One region of the Desulfosarcina variabilis str. Montpellier genome, then DNA from elsewhere that is predicted to be linked to it. Evidence: riboswitches for the same ligand, from Rfam matches in the RefSeq annotation. Region 1 holds a riboswitch; the other holds the start of a gene.
What was found. Region 1 has a riboswitch for thiamine pyrophosphate ahead of thiS (sulfur carrier protein ThiS). Riboswitches for the same ligand answer to the same signal wherever they lie in the genome.
Positions count from the first base shown of each region.

Region 1 (8,167 bases):
GTTGGCCGATCTGATTACCCACAATATTCGCCATGACTGTCTGCGCTACCATCAGTCGTGCAGCAATTGCGAAACCCGGGGGCATACCATCGCGCTTGAGATGATGGACGCCATTCCCGAAATCCGTCAGACCCTGGCTTCAGATGTACGGGCCGCCTTCGATGGGGACCCGGCGGCAAAAAGCCATGATGAGATCATCTTCAGCTACCCGGGAATCTACGCCATCAGCGTATACCGCCTGGCGCATAAACTTTTTGAATTGGGGGTGCCCATGCTGCCGCGAATCATGAGTGAGCACGCCCACAGCATTACCGGAATCGATATCCATCCCGGAGCCACCATCGGCAGCCGTTTTGTGATCGACCATGGCACCGGGGTGGTGATCGGTGAAACGACCCGTATCGGCAGTAATGTGCGCATCTACCAGGGGGTAACCCTGGGCGCCCTGTCATTGCCCAAGGATGCAGGGGAAAAACTGCGCGGGAAAAGGCGCCATCCGACCATCGAGGACGATGTGATCATTTATTCCGGGGCCACGATCTTGGGGGGTGACACGGTGATCGGTGCCCGATGTGTGGTGGGCGGCAATGTCTGGTTGACCCAGTCCCTCCCGGCGGATACCACTGTGATGATGGAAATGCCCAAGTTGATTATCAAGGAAGCCCGTCGACAGGCCGAGTAAGCCTGGTCGGTGTGGGCAAAGGAGCCCAATGACCATTCAAAAGACCATAGACACGACGATCGGCAGGACGCCGTTGGTGCGATTGAATCGCCTGGGCCGTGGTTTTCAGGCTGAAATCATCGCCAAACTGGAGTTTTTCAATCCCCTGGGCAGCGTCAAGGATCGCATTGCTGCGTCCATGATCGACGCGGCCGAAAAAGAGGGCCGGCTGGGGCCGGACACACTGATCGTGGAACCCACCAGCGGAAACACCGGCATCGGCCTGGCGTTTATCTGTGCCGCTCGGGGGTATCGCTTATGCCTGACCATGCCGGATACCATGAGTGTCGAGCGACAGAAACTGCTGCGCCACCTGGGTGCCGATCTAGTGCTCACGCCCGGTTCACAAGGCATGGGCGGTGCCATTGAAAAGGCCCGGGCCATGGTGGCCGACCACCCCGGAGCCTTCATGCCCAACCAGTTCGAGAATCCAGCCAACCCAAAGGCTCACCAGGAAACCACCGCACCGGAAATCTGGAATGACACCAACGGCGATGTGGACATTCTGGTTGCCGGGGTAGGGACCGGTGGGACGATCACTGGGGTGGGTGGCTTTCTGAAAGACAAAAAGCCTGGCTTCAAGTGTGTGGCCGTGGAACCGGATGCATCGCCAGTGCTTTCCGGCGGTGAGAAAGGACCCCACAAAATTCAAGGCATTGGCGCCGGTTTTGTACCCACCGTGCTGGACCGGTCGCTGATCGACGAGGTGGTAAGGGTTTCCAACGAAGACGCCTTTGAAACTGCACGGCAGCTTGCCGGTCGGGAGGGCATTTTATGCGGGATTTCCTCGGGGGCGGCGGTGTGGGCCGCCATGCAGGTGGCATCGCGGCCGGAAAATGCCGGCAAGCGTATCGTCACCATTTTGCCGAGCACGGGGGAACGGTATCTCAGCACTGAGCTTTTTAAATGATTGTCCCCGTCGGGGCACGGTGCGCCGTGCCCCTACACCGACCATTTTGGCGAGACAATGGCAGTTTGCAATCGGCATTGGGGTCAATCGTTGAGCTGGATATCCTTTCCCTCCAATGCCCGGTTCATATTACGCACGGCGCACATTTTGCCGCACATGGTGCAGCTGTCCTCATTTTCGGGGATTGAACTCTCCCGGTAGCGCTTCGGCTTTTCCGGATCCATGGCAAGCTCCAGCATTTTCTTCCAGTCCAGGGCGGCCCTGGCCCGGGCCATCGCGTCGTCCCACTGCCGGGCGCCGGGAATCCCTTTGGCAATGTCGGCGGCATGCGCGGCGATACGCGTGGCGATGATGCCTTCTTTCATGTCTTCCAGATCAGGCAGACGCAAATGTTCTGCCGGGGTCACATAGCAGAGAAAATCCGCACCGCTGGATGCGGCGATGGCGCCGCCGATGGCGCTGGTGATGTGGTCATAACCAGGCGCCACATCTGTGACCACGGGTCCCAGCACATAAAAGGGCGCACCATGGCAAAGACGTTTTTCCAGCATCATGTTGCCGGAGATTTCATTTAGGGCCATGTGTCCCGGCCCTTCGATCATCACCTGAACGTTTTTCCCCCAGGCCCGTTTGGTCAGCTCTCCCAGGGTGATCAGTTCTTCCACCTGACAGGCGTCGGTGGAATCATGCAGGCATCCCGGCCGGCACCCGTCACCAAGGCTCAGGCTCACATCATACGCCTCACAGATGTCCAGCAGACGATCATAGTGCTCGTAAAAGGGGTTTTCACGGTCATTCATCTGCATCCAGGTAAACATCAGGCTGCCGCCCCGGGAAACGATGTTGGTGATGCGTTCGCGGCGATTGATTTTTTCCGCGGTGCTGCGATTGAGACCCGCATGGATGGTGAGAAAATCCACACCATCTTCGCAGTGGCGCTCGACCACCTCGAAAATCTCATCCACGCTCAGATCCTTGAGGTCCTTTTCATAAAAGCCTACGGCGTCATAGATGGGTACCGTACCGATCATGGCCGGTGACATGGCCACCAGCTTGCGCCTGAACGCCTGGGTTTTTCCAAAGCAGGAAAGGTCCATGATCGCTTCGGCCTGGAGATCCAGGGCCAGGCGGACTTTTTCCAGTTCCCGCTCGACGTCGCAGCAATCCTTGGATATGCCCAGATTGACATTGATCTTGGTGCGCAGGCCTTGGCCCACGCCTTGCGCCTTAAGGTTGGCGTGATTCTTATTGGACGGAATGATGACTTTGCCTGTGGCGATCAGATCACACAGGGTTTCGGGAAGGATCGATTCTTTGGCGGCCACGGCATCCATCTGGGTGGTAATGATGCCTTTGCGGGCGGCATCCATTTGGGTGGTGTATTGCATGGGGGACCTCGTTTGTAAAGGGTTCAAGGGGTCAAGGATTCAAGGGGTCAAGGGTAAAGAGGCATGTGCCTTCATTTGACCCCTCGAATCCTTGAACCCTGTTGTTCAAAATTTTTTCAATCACCGCATCCGCCTGCTTGGCCGCGGCCAGGCCGACGATGGCGGATGTGGGGGGACGGGTCGCGGATATTTCCGATTTGCCGTCGCCCACCAGACAGAATGTGTCTCGAACCAGGCGGGTGGTAATGCGGTTACTGTCACCCCAGCCACCGATGCCCGATGCGCACACCAGCAGCCGCGGATCGGTTATAAACGCCTCAGCCATCATTTTTTTACCCTGGGCATCGTCCAGCGCCTCCACAAGAATTTGGCATTTTTCTAATATTTTGTGCACATTGTCGGCGTTTAGTCGAAGGTTCAGGGCTTGTATTTCAATCTGTGGATTAACGCGGGCAAGGTTGATGGACAGGGCCTCGACTTTTGGCATGCCCACCTGATCGGAAAAAAAAAACTGGCGGTTCAGGTTGGATGGCGCCACATGGTCAAAGTCCACCACAACCAGTCGCCTGATGCCGGATCGCACCAAATGGACAGCCACATTGGACCCCAGGCCGCCGGCCCCGGCAATGCCCACGCACACCGACCCCAACCGCCGAATCTGGTCATCAGTGAAATGTGCCTTTAGACCCAATAAAAATGCGTTCGCCGTCATGGATTCATTCGACCTTCAAATTCCAAATTCCAAATTCCAAATTCCAAATTCCAAGCTCCAAGCTCCAAGCTCCAAGCTCCAATCTTCAACCTTCAACCTTCAACCTCCAACCAACCAACTAACTAACCAACCAACCAACCAACCAACTAACTAACTAACTTACCTACCCAGCGATTGCCAATCCTTGTATACCGGCTGCCAACCAGCCTGCTGGAGCATGGCCACCATCTCCGGTACGGAGCGTTCATCAGAGATTTCAAACTGACCGGTGCCGTTGTCCTCGTCAATATGACCGCCCACGGCTGTGCAGGAGCCGGCGGACATGCGAGTAACGCCCAGGGGCAACAACCGGTCGCGGAAACCAGCGCTTTCCCGGGTCGAGATGGCGATTCCCAACCGGGGCATGAACAGCCGCATGGCGGTCATGATCTGGACCAGGTGACGGTCTTCAACCACGCAGCCAGGCTGAAAACCGCCCACGTGGGGCCGGATGCGGGGCAGGGATGCGCTGATTTCGGTTTCCGGATAGCGGTCTTGCAGATAGTGGGCATGCAAGCCGGTGAAGAAGGCGTCGCGGTGCCAGTCGTCCAGTCCCAGCAGGGCGCCCACATTGACCGCCCGCATGGCTGCCCGGCAGGCGCGTTCCGGGGCGTCCAGGCGGAAACCATAGTCCCGCTTGGGGCCTTTGGGATGCAATTCGGCATACAGCCTTTCGTTGTAGGTCTCCTGGTAAAGGGTCAGGCTGTCGGCCCCGGCGGCGATCAATCGTTTGTACTCGTCTTCGGTCAGGGCGTAGATTTCGATGCCGATGGCCGTAAAATATCGATCCAGTACCCGGCAGCAGTCAGCGATGTAATCCACGCTGGCAATGGACGGTGCGTCACCGGTGAGAATCAGGATGTGCTTGAGTCCGCTGGCGCTGATGGCACGCGCTTCGTCTTCGACTTCAGCAAGGCTCAGTTGACGCCTGTCGATCCGGTTTTTATGATTGAAACTGCAGTACAGGCACCCGTTGGTGCAATAATTGGACAGGTACAGCGGGGTATAAAGCACCATGGTGCGCCCGAACTGGGCCATGGTCAGGCCGTGGGCCTTGCGGGCCATGGCTTCCAGATGGGCTTCGGCTGCCGGCGACAGCAGGCAGAGGAAATCATGGGCGGTCAGTGTGCGTTTGCTCAAGGTGCGGCGCACGTCGCTATCGGTTACCGATTGCATGCGTCCCACAAGATCCGCGTTCCGCCACATGGCATAGGTGGTGTAAAAACTCATGGTCATTTTCTTTCCGAAATAGGGCTTTCTAAAATATTTTTTTGCTAAAATAGAGCTCGCTATTCGTACAGAAAACCGGTCAGCGGTGACGATGCCGTTGCCTGGATGCCGACACTGCCGGTTCCGGACAGGCAGGCCTCGCGGCCGGCTCGGATGGCCGCGGCAAAGGCGCCGGCCATGGCCACCGGATCACCGGCACTGGCGATGGCTGTGTTGACCAGGCATGCATCGGCTCCCATCTCCATGGCATCACAGGCCTGGGATGGCTTGCCGATGCCGGCGTCCACCACCACCGGGACGTTGATCGTATCGATGATGATGTGCAGCATCTCCCGCGTGGTCAGGCCCTGGTTGGTACCAATGGGTGCTCCCAGGGGCATGACCGCCGACGCCCCGGCATCTTCCAATTGGCGGGCCACAACGGGGTCGGCATTGATGTAGGGCAGCACCACAAACCCGTCTTTGACCAGGGTTTCAGTGGCCAACAGGGTCTGGTGACCGTCGGGCAACAGGTGCAGGTTGTCCGGGATGACTTCAATTTTGATCCAGTTGCCACATCCCGTGGCCCGGGCCAGGCGGGCGATGCGCACGGCTTCCTCGGCATTGCGGGCACCGGAGGTGTTGGGCAACAGCTGCATGCTATCGGGAATATGGTGCATGACATTGTCGGTGGTGGCCCTGAAATCCACTCGACGCAGGGCCACGGTGATGATCTGTGACCCGGACGCCGTGATGATGTCGGGGATCATCTCATCCGAAGGATATTTGCCGGTACCGATCAACAAACGCGAGTCAAACGATCGGCCGCCTATGGTCAACGTATCGCTGGAATTGTTTGTATGCATGGGGTCAGCCTCCGCCCACGAATTTTAATATTTCAAGGTTGTCATTGTCTTCTAACCATACCTGGTCGAAGTCTACGGTGGTGATAATCGCCAAGTTATGCTCGACCACGACGGTTTCAGGGTCCAGCCCCTTTTCCCGGATCAGGTCGCCCACAGTGATTGCTCCCGTGAGACGTTCCGGTTTCCCATTGAGTCGGATCTCCATATTCCCCTCCTCCAAACGGAATAAAAAAAGGCCTGCCCATGAAGGACAAGCCTGACAAAAAGAAATCCAATCGTATATTCTGTCATGCTTCCCTACGGCAGCATTACCTGCATCAGGTTCAAAGGGTTGGCGCCGCTGCGCCATCTCAGCCCCCATTGGGGCACCCCCAGCATTTTTATTTTTTGTATCTACTTAATGGATCTGGGCTGGGAAATCAAGTCCGGATCACGCTGTTTTTTCTCACAACATTGGCACTGAGTGCTTGAAAACGGTTCTCGATGTCAAAATGGCCGCGTCCAATCTGGTAGATGTTGCGCACGATCGTTGTTTCCGGACAGGCCAGTCCGGCCAAAAGAATACATGACGCGGCGCGGATGTTGTCCGGACGGGTATCGGCGCCTTTGAATGTAGTGGGGCCGTTGACGATGGCCAGACCATCCTCTTCGTCCAGGTCGATGACCGCGCCCAGTTTTCTCAACTCGGAAACCTGGCTGAAACGCTTGTCGAAAATACGTTCGCGGATGTAACTCTGGCCGTCGGCAATGCAGGACAGGGCCATCATGCCGGGCTGAAAATCCGTGGCGAAACCGGGGTAGGGGCAGGTGAGCACGTTGACCGGTTTTAATTGTCGGCCTGGGGAAGAAACTTCAAGCACATACCCGTTGACGTTGATTTCAACTCCCATCTGCATCATTTTTTCGATCAGGATACGGATGTCCTCGGGTGCCACGCCGATAATGGAAATCCGTCCTCCAGCAATACCGGCGGCCATCATGAACAGGCCGGCGTCCAGACGGTCATTCATGGCATAGTATTCAATGGCATTGAGCTGGGGTACGCCTTCCACGGTGAGCGTGCGCGTGCCCAGTCCATGAATCTTGGCGCCCATTTTGATCAGAAATTTGGCAAAATCGGTGATTTCGGGATCGGCCCCGGCGTTTTCAATAATCGATATGCCTTTGGAAAAACAGGCGGCCATCATCAGATTTTCCGTTCCGGTGTGGCTGGGAAAATCCAGATACATGGTGGTCCCGGCAAACGTCTCCCCGCTGATGATAAAGGCATCCTTGGCCGTGATCTTTGCCCCCAGACGGGCAAACCCGCGGTAATGGTAGTTGAGGTTGCGGCTTCCCAAGGGGCAACCGCCGACGGAGGGCAAGCGGACTTCACCCAGTCGTTTGAGCAGGGCCGGGATGAACAGCACCGAGGCCCGTAAACGGCAGGTCAGTGATTCAGGCAGATCCGACCGGTTCAAGTGCGTGGCGTCCACACAAACCACTTTTTCACTGGCAAAATAATCCACCTTGGCACCGACGTGGCGCATGATGTCAAAGGCCACGAGAATATCGTTGAGCGGTGGCACATTGCGGATTACGCTACAACCGTGTTCGGGAAGCAGGGAGGCTGCCAGCATGGGAAGAATGGCGTTTTTCGATCCCTGAACACAAACACTGCCCGAAAGGGGCCTGCCACCATTAATTTCAATATATTCCTGATCGGACATAAGCGTTGCCTCTCTGGTTGTTCGACCTGTTGGTCAGCCCATTGGTTTTGAATTTGCTGTCAAGCGATTTTTTCGTTAAATTGGCATAAATGATTGCTGACGGCAACTGAATTTTATGGGTTGGCTTTGTTCGTGCCTGTGCTACATTAATTGAAGCGCCATCTACCGTTTGAACTTTTTCCTGTGCACCGATGTCAATGCGCCAGTATAGGTGGCAGGAAAACCAGCCGTATCAACAAGATCAAAAAAGGCATGAAAAAATGAACAACACTGCACAGGCCATTGCATTGGAAATACTTCAATCCAATCTCAAATTGCCTCCCTTTCCACCCATTGGAAGCCAATTGCTGGCCATGAATCATCAGCCGGTCCAAGAGGTCGATGTGGATCAATTTATCCGGTTGATTGAATCTGACATGAGCCTTACCACCCATTTGCTGCAGCTGGCCAACTCCGCCTACTTTGGTGCCATCCAGAAAGTATCCAGCCTCAGACAGGCGATCATGCATATCGGCCTTGAGGAATCCATCAATGCCATCAACCTGCACTTTTTCCGCACCATTTTACCTGAGTTCCCGCGCATCGAAGGCTTTTCGGGCAAGGATTTTTGGGC
Region 1 covers NZ_CP159846.1:2,346,725-2,354,891, forward strand. Annotated here, with positions in the region: gene epsC (serine O-acetyltransferase EpsC) at 1-682, shown strand, start outside; gene cysK (cysteine synthase A) at 711-1,631, shown strand; gene thiC (phosphomethylpyrimidine synthase ThiC) at 1,715-3,019, opposite strand; gene thiF (sulfur carrier protein ThiS adenylyltransferase ThiF) at 3,051-3,731, opposite strand; gene thiH (2-iminoacetate synthase ThiH) at 3,891-5,000, opposite strand; gene Dvar_RS10625 (thiazole synthase) at 5,060-5,845, opposite strand; gene thiS (sulfur carrier protein ThiS) at 5,850-6,050, opposite strand; TPP riboswitch at 6,123-6,228, opposite strand; gene murA (UDP-N-acetylglucosamine 1-carboxyvinyltransferase) at 6,265-7,554, opposite strand; gene Dvar_RS10640 (HDOD domain-containing protein) at 7,815-8,167, shown strand, end outside.

Region 2 (8,167 bases), 2.4 Mb from region 1:
CTCCATCCGCCGGATCATGGAAGGATAAACAGACCCCAATGGTTTTTTACCGTTATCTTTCTACCTGCCTCTTATTGCTCCTCGTCTGGAAGGCCCTGTCCTTGGCCCTGTCCTCCACGATGCTTCCTCCGCCGGAAGCGGCCCTGATGGCTTTTGCCACAGCGATAACAACAGCGGATTTCTGGAGTCATTTTCTGGTTAGCGGCTACCGGGTTACCTGTGCCATGGCGCTTTCCTGGATCATCGCCTTTCCAGCAGGCCTGATGCTTGGATTCAGCCGCAAAACCGATACCCTGCTCTCTCCTTTTGTTTTTCTGACCTATCCCATCCCGAAGATCGTGTTCCTGCCGATCTTTCTGGTCATTTTCGGGCTGGGAGATTTTTCGAAAATTTTTATGATCGCCCTAATTATTGGCTACCAAATCCTGGTCACCACCAGAGACAGCGTTCTGGGCCTGGACCGGGAGTATATCGACTCCTTTAAATCACTGGGTGGAACAGTTGTCCAAACCCTTCAACACGTGGTCATTCCAGCGGCCCTGCCCCAGGCCTTTACATCGCTTCGCATCGGAACCGGGACCGGCATTGCGGTGCTCTTTTTCGTTGAATCCGTTGCCACGGCTAAGGGCCTGGGATTTTTTATCATGGATTCATGGGGCCGATTTGACAATAATCTGATGTTTGTCGGCATCATCGGTATGAGTCTGCTGGGGGTCTGTCTCTATGAAATCGTCAACTATCTGGAAAAACGCCTTTGCGCCTGGAAATTTGTCAAGACGGCCAGGATCGATGATCGCCCCGGCCATTCCCGAAAGTAAAAAATCAGGCAAAAAAAGGCAGTGCCCCGTTTGAGGCGCGACCTATTTATTCGCCCTTCATCAAATCCGGCAACAAGGTGGCCACATCCACCTTTTTTTCGATAAGACCGTATTGTAAGGCAAAATCGGCAAATGCCTGCCATGCCTTACGATCGCATTGTTGATGCTTGGCGTAGTAGGGACGGGTCAGCTCAAAAGCAGCGGTTTCAACCTTCTTGTCTGCATCGGGCAGGGCCTTGAAATAGTCGGTCAAGGCAGCATTGGGAGAGGCGTCGATCACATCGATTGCTTTGGCAACGGCCTGCACAAAGCCTTGCACCTGATTTTTCTTGCTCGCCAGCGTTTTTGGCCCGCAAATAAAAATCAACTCATCGTAATCCGGGATGCCCCAGGTTTCCAGTTCGAAAAAACCGGTGTCGATTCCCTCGTGGGCCATGGTTACCGTCTCATAGGTCTTAAACGGTCCCATGACCGCATCGACCCGCCCGGCACTGAGCGCCGGGGCAATGGAAAAGCCCACATTGACCAGCTTATAGTCAGTGATATGGTTAATTTTTGCAAATGCGTCCATGAGCACATCCATCAGACCGGGAACCGTATAGCCGATGGTGCGGCCGGTCAGGTCAGCGGGCTTGGTAAAACCACTTTTTTTCAGATACATCAACGTACACAAGGGATGCCCGATCAGACGTCCCACAACACGCACGTCGATTCCCCGGCCGGCCGCCATCAGCGTCTGCGGCTCATAAGAGACGGCCAAATCGACCCGGCCGGCCACCGCCAGTTTCAAGGCATCTGACGTATCCGATGGATTGAGAATTTTTACGGTTACGCCCGCCTGAGAAAAAAAGCCGCGTTCCTGGGCTACATAGATCGGCATATGATCCACATTAGGGAACCAGTCGAGCATGAGCGTCAGGGGTGCCTCGGCCAGGGCCGGCCCGCTCCAGGATACACCGGCAATCAGGATCAGGATCATCAAAATGCGTTTCATCTATGATTTCCTCCTTGAGATGTTGGGTTGGGAGAATCTTTCCAGGCCAGGCAATGACGCTCCAGCCATCCCACGGCATGCCATAGGAAAAGGCCCATCAATGACAGCCACAAGATGGCGGCAAACACCCAGTCGGTTTTGAGACGCGCGTTGGACTGGATCATCAAATAGCCCAGTCCCTGCTGAGCGCCCACCCATTCGCCAATCACCGCACCAATGGTGGCCACGCTCACCCCCACCCGCAATCCGGCAAAAAAGTACGGCAGGGCCCAGGGCCAGTAGAGCCGTCGCAGGGTCTGCCAGAAGCCGGCCCCCATCAGGCGGAACAGTACGCGAAAGGCGCTATCGCAACTTCGAAACCCCTCCAGCAGGCTGACTGTGATCGGAAAAAATATAATTACTGCGGCCATGAAAATCTTGCTGGCCAGGCCGTATCCCAGCCATACCACCAGCAGGGGCGCCAGGGCAAATACCGGAATGGCCTGGGAGGCCACCAGAAACGGGGCCAGGGCCTTTTCCAGAGATGGCTTGGCGAACATGGCCACAGCCAGGGGCACCGCCAGAGCCAGGGCCAGGAGGATGCCGGCCATAATCTCGACCAGCGTGATCCCGGCATGAGGCAAAAGCTGCGGGGCGTGACCGACAGCCACCTGCACAATCCTGCTGGGTGGCGGTAGGATAAAGTCGGGCAAATCCGAAAGGCGGCTGCTGACTTCCCAGATACCGGCAACCAGCAACAGGATCCCGGCCGGTATGGTCCAAGTCTGTTTCACGCCTGCCGACCCTCCTGCAACATATTCAATACCCGGTGTTTGATGACCACCAATGGGGGATCTTCCAGTCGCCGCGGGTGGGGCATGGAAAGGGTTATGCGGTCCGCCACCCGCATGGGCGGACGCGTCAATACGATCAGTTCATCGGCCAGCACCAGTGCCTCCTCGATATCGTGAGTAACCATCAGGATCGTCTTGCCAAATTCGGTTTGCAGCAGGCGCAACATCTGCTGTAGATTGCGGCGGGTAATGGCGTCCAATGCAGATAAAGGCTCGTCAAGCAGCACCAGATCCCGGCCGAACATGAGCGTACGCGCCAGCGCGCAGCGCTGGCGCATGCCACCGGATACCATAGACGGCAGGTAATTTTCGAATCCGGCCAACCCCAGACGGTCGAACAATGCCTCGACCCGAGGCATGGACGTAGCTTTGGATTCACCGGCAATATCCGATGGCAGACGGGCATTGTCCACCAGTCCCAGCCAGGGCAGAAGCAGGTCGGATTGCTGCATGTAAGCTGCCAGTTGACTCAGGTCGGGAACAATCCGATCACGCCAGCGGATCTTGCCGGTTTCCATGGGCACAACGCCCATGATAAGATCGAACAAGGTGCTTTTCCCGCAGCCCGACGGCCCGATCAGGGCCACGCATCCGTTTTCCGGAACGGTCAGGCAAAAGTCCGTTATCACCGGGCTTGCGTCAAAATGTTTGGTAATTCCCTCGATGGTCAACAATGGTTACCCCGCCAAATGCGGCAATCGGGGAAAGGCAGGAACGAAAAATAAGAATCGTGCGATGAACTTCCCTACGCCGGCATTACCCGAATCAGGTTATAGGGGTCGGGGCTTCAAGCCCCCTCTCAGCCAATTCCCATCGACTCCCCCAGCAAAATACGAAAGATCCTCGAACGTTATTTTTTAGCCGTTGTTCGCGGCTTAATCGACTTCATTTCAGAAAGAATACTTCTTAGCATCGAAAGACAAAGCATGTCAAACCATCTACACCTTTCGTTACAGCGGCTTCGGCGCCCTGCCTTTTCTTTTTGCATTGCCTGCCAACACGCACTTTTTCACAAGTCTGGTAATTTACCAATCTGCGGCGTTTTGTCATTATTGAAATCGTTCAAAAAAACCACCCGCTGAGCGGGTGGTTTGATGAAGCGGCCTGGAAAGGGGCTGAATCCAGACGATGTTAGATGGTCGATTTTACCAATAGTCCTTTATAGTTGGCGTCTCAACAGGGCAATGTAATAGTCCCTCACATCCAAGGCATGCGTGGAGCCAATCGTACGGAGCACATTCTCAACATTATATCTGATGACTAATTGGTTGTATGCCATGTCACATACACGCAATGGTTTGCCCAATGTTTCGTCGGTTACGTCCTGGCAATAGTCCATATCAGACAGCGCATTGACAAGCAGTGTCTTGATCTCATCCGTTCCGGCCATTTGTCCTACTACATAGATGACATTGGATCTTACTTTTGGTCCGGACCGGCTGTAAATATTGATCAGATCATCGACGACTTCCTCCGGAAATATTTGGAACATCCTTTTGGCAATGTAAAGCTTACGTGCGCTTTCTCCTTCTTCTCCGACTTGCGTGGATTGAACATAACCCAGTGCAAGCCCGATGGCTTCATGGGATCGATGGTCAAATGCACGAAAAATGGCCTTGTCTAAATAATCTTCCTGATCGAAAAATTCCGGAGAGACAAAGGCGTTGATCACATTTCGGGATGAAAGACGTTCCAATTGATCAATACGCCGCTCTCTTTCCATGCTGAATGTATGGTCGACATCGGGCACCACGGGTTCTTCCGGATAAACCACACTGATTTGCAAGGCAATCAGCACGATCATCATAAGAATGACGGTTAGATGGGTTTTCATTTTGTTAGCCCTCCAAATCCTTGTTTTAACTATTGTTGAGACGGCAATTTGTTGAAATTGTAATAATCGTAAACCGCTTCTCGGGCTTGCATCCGTTGCCAGATAACCCGGTCGCTCATACCATCGATGTAATTCCTTACATAAGTCCAAAACCCGTGGCTACCAGAGTTGTTAACAGTATAAAAAACAATACCGTGGTTAAAGGTAGTCAGATAATAATTACCGGAGTTGCAACTTTGATAGAAAAAACGGCTGTATTTCATCTCATCTTTCGGGATCTCCAACGCTTTGCGAAAAAGAATCGTTTTACGACCAAAATGCGTTTTGGGATAGGGATCATCCGGGTCAGGCGGCTCCGGGTTGGTGATGAAGTATTGAAGGTGGTCAGGATTGTCGGGGTCAGGTTCACTGCCATCAGCCGCATACCATGCAGGAGTTCCCGAGTCAGGGAAACGCTCAAGAGCGCCAAAATTTACTGATTCCATGAGATAGTTCGTTCCAGACGGATCTCCAGGAATCTGGTAGGTGATGTAGTAGTTGTAGGCGGGCGTATCGTAATAATACGGTGGGGTACCTGTGGTCTCACCAAAATCATAGTTCATGACCCCACTGGTCCCGTCCTGAAAAATCGGCCACCAGTTCGGATACGCCTGATTGGTGATCAATCCTCGGACGCTGACATGGAACCAGGGGGAGCTGATGTTGAAAATTCTTGGATCGTCAATGGTGTATATATCAGTCACCTCTTCGCTGGCCTGTTCGCTTTCCGTTACAAACACAACGCCCATTCCATAATTGGCATGCCCCCGATAGATAACATGCGCATTTTCCGTCATCAAAGCCTGTCGCATGCCTTCGATGTCTTGGATAATATGGAAAATAAAAGCCTTCCCCGAACCATTGGTATACTGCCACAAACCATTTACTTTTTGAAAGCCATTGGTGTCGAACCAGTCTTCCGCTTCCTCAAGGGGGTTGTGAATGACGCCATAGCCAATGCAATAGTAAATATGCTCCTCCACTGCAGTTACATCGTTTACGGTAAGCAGAGTGGTCACAGCCGCCGACCACTCATCCTCATTGTCGCAGACCTCAAAAAAGATGGTATGCCCCCCTGAGGATAACGCGGTGGTGGTAAATGAAGCGGTGTGATTCAAAACACCGTCTATGCTGGAGGACCACCGATACCCCGTAATTTCACCATCAACATCATTGCCATGGCCGGTAAAAGTGACCTGTTGCCCTTCGGTAGCCGGGTTGGGACTGATACTGTCGATCACTGCCGTGGGAGGAAGGTTGTCCTCGCCCACCAGTGTCCAGCGCACCGCGTCGGCACAGGTACTCGAGCTGTCGGCAACGGACGTGACCCTCACCGTGTACGTCGTGCCTTCTGCAAACGGGTAAGTTCCCAAACTGTTCCATTGCCCTGCATTGACACGCTGATTGACCGAAACGTTGGCCGTGCCGCCCGCGTATCTTATCTGGTGCGGCGCCGCCGTGGTTCTTGAACTCCACCCGGAATGCCATTCCCAAACCTCGTAGGTTCCGGTCTGGGTGGGGCTGAAAGACCAGGTAAAGGTGTCATCGCCGCCTCTGGCCCATAATGAATTGGCTGACGGGTCAGACGGGTCAAACGGTGTTGTACCGCTGGATACCTGCCAACTGCCGGTGGACGACGTGCTGGCCGTGTCGCTGTTGTCCACAATCGTGTCGTCGGACATGACGGTGATGGTCAATGTCCGGGAAACCGGATCCGACCACGCGCCGTCATCATCCTGGACTTCCAGGACAATGGTGTGGCTCCCTGTGGACAGATCGCTACTTGAAAACGACGCACTGTCGCCCAGATCACCATCAATGCTCGAAGACCAATGATAGTCGACGATTGTGCCGTCAATATCACTGCTCCCACTGCCATTGAATTCGACGGTCTGTCCTTCGGTAGCCGGGTTGGGACTGATACTGTCGATCACTGCCGTGGGAGGAAGGTTGTCCTCGCCCACCAGTGTCCAGCGCACCGCGTCGGCACAGGTACTCGAGCTGTCGGCAACGGACGTGACCCTCACCGTGTACGTCGTGCCTTCTGCAAACGGGTAAGTTCCCAAACTGTTCCATTGCCCTGCATTGACACGCTGATTGACCGAAACGTTGGCCGTGCCGCCCGCGTATCTTATCTGGTGCGGCGCCGCCGTGGTTCTTGAACTCCACCCGGAATGCCATTCCCAAACCTCGTAGGTTCCGGTCTGGGTGGGGCTGAAAGACCAGGTAAAGGTGTCATCGCCACCTCTGGCCCATAATGAATTGGCTGACGGGTCAGATGGGTCAAACGGTGTTGTACCGCTGGATACCTGCCAACTGCCGGTGGACGACGTGCTGGCCGTGTCGCTGTTGTCCGCAATCGTGTCGTCGGACATGACGGTGATGGTCAATGTCTGGGAAACCGGATCCGACCACGCGCCGTCATCATCCTGGACTTCCAGGACAATGGTGTGGCTCCCTGTGGACAGATCGCTACTTGAAAACGACGCACTGTCGCCCAGATCACCATCAATGCTCGAAGACCAATGATAGTCGACGATTGTGCCGTCAATATCACTGCTCCCACTGCCATTGAATTCGACGGTCTGTCCTTCGGTAGCCGGGTTGGGACTGATACTGTCGATCACTGCCGTGGGAGGAAGGTTGTCCTCGCCCACCAGTGTCCAGCGCACCGCGTCGGCACAGGTACTCGAGCTGTCGGCAACGGACGTGACCCTCACCGTGTACGTCGTGCCTTCTGCAAACGGGTAAGTTCCCAAACTGTTCCATTGCCCTGCATTGACACGCTGATTGACCGAAACGTTGGCCGTGCCGCCCGCGTATCTTATCTGGTGCGGCGCCGCCGTGGTTCTTGAACTCCACCCGGAATGCCATTCCCAAACCTCGTAGGTTCCGGTCTGGGTGGGGCTGAAAGACCAGGTAAAGGTGTCATCGCCACCTCTGGCCCATAATGAATTGGCTGACGGGTCAGATGGGTCAAACGGTGTTGTACCGCTGGATACCTGCCAACTGCCGGTGGACGACGTGCTGGCCGTGTCGCTGTTGTCAACCGTCTCGTCAGCGACTGTAGTGCCTGCAAAACCAAGGATTGATAACAAGACGGTCGATACAAAAACCCACAAGTAGAACTTTCTTTTTAAAATCGAGCTCATACTTCCCCCTTTCGTTTACAATCCGCATAATGCCTGGATTGATCTGCCCATGCGCTTCTTGTTTTGGAGCTTTTACTCCACCATAAAAATTGGGCGGGTGGAGTCACTACCGAGAATTCATCGCAATCGACTCAGAAGTTTTCGATTTTCAGACAGTTACTAAATTGCATGGCTGAACCATTTGTTCTTCGCTGCTATGCAGTGCTGACTCCAAGTGGCCTGCAGGAAGTAGTTTCAATGGTGGTTCCTTTGAGATGATGGAGAGGCTGGTTGAGCGTTCGGGTTCAGTGTTGACGTTTACAGAAAAGCGCTACCGATAGAGAATAAGACCAATCAGTGATGATCGATTTCAGTGATGCTCATGGTGCTTGCACTTGGGCGTTCTCGTTTGCGCATTAAAAAAACAAGGAATTCCACAAATCGAGCCGCGAGACCTTCAATGATAGATAGATTGACAACCGTTGGTTTGGTGTCCCGTTTCGCAATCGCTTAAAAGG
Region 2 covers NZ_CP159846.1:4,739,871-4,748,037, reverse strand. Annotated here, with positions in the region: gene Dvar_RS21440 (ABC transporter ATP-binding protein) at 1-28, shown strand, start outside; gene Dvar_RS21435 (ABC transporter permease) at 39-818, shown strand; gene Dvar_RS21430 (ABC transporter substrate-binding protein) at 865-1,812, opposite strand; gene Dvar_RS21425 (ABC transporter permease) at 1,809-2,585, opposite strand; gene Dvar_RS21420 (ABC transporter ATP-binding protein) at 2,582-3,319, opposite strand; TPP riboswitch at 3,371-3,479, opposite strand; gene Dvar_RS21415 (hypothetical protein) at 3,805-4,479, opposite strand; gene Dvar_RS21410 (PKD domain-containing protein) at 4,509-7,670, opposite strand.
Region 2: linked by a shared signal. The riboswitch ahead of Dvar_RS21420 (ABC transporter ATP-binding protein) and the one ahead of thiS (sulfur carrier protein ThiS) in region 1 are both predicted to bind thiamine pyrophosphate.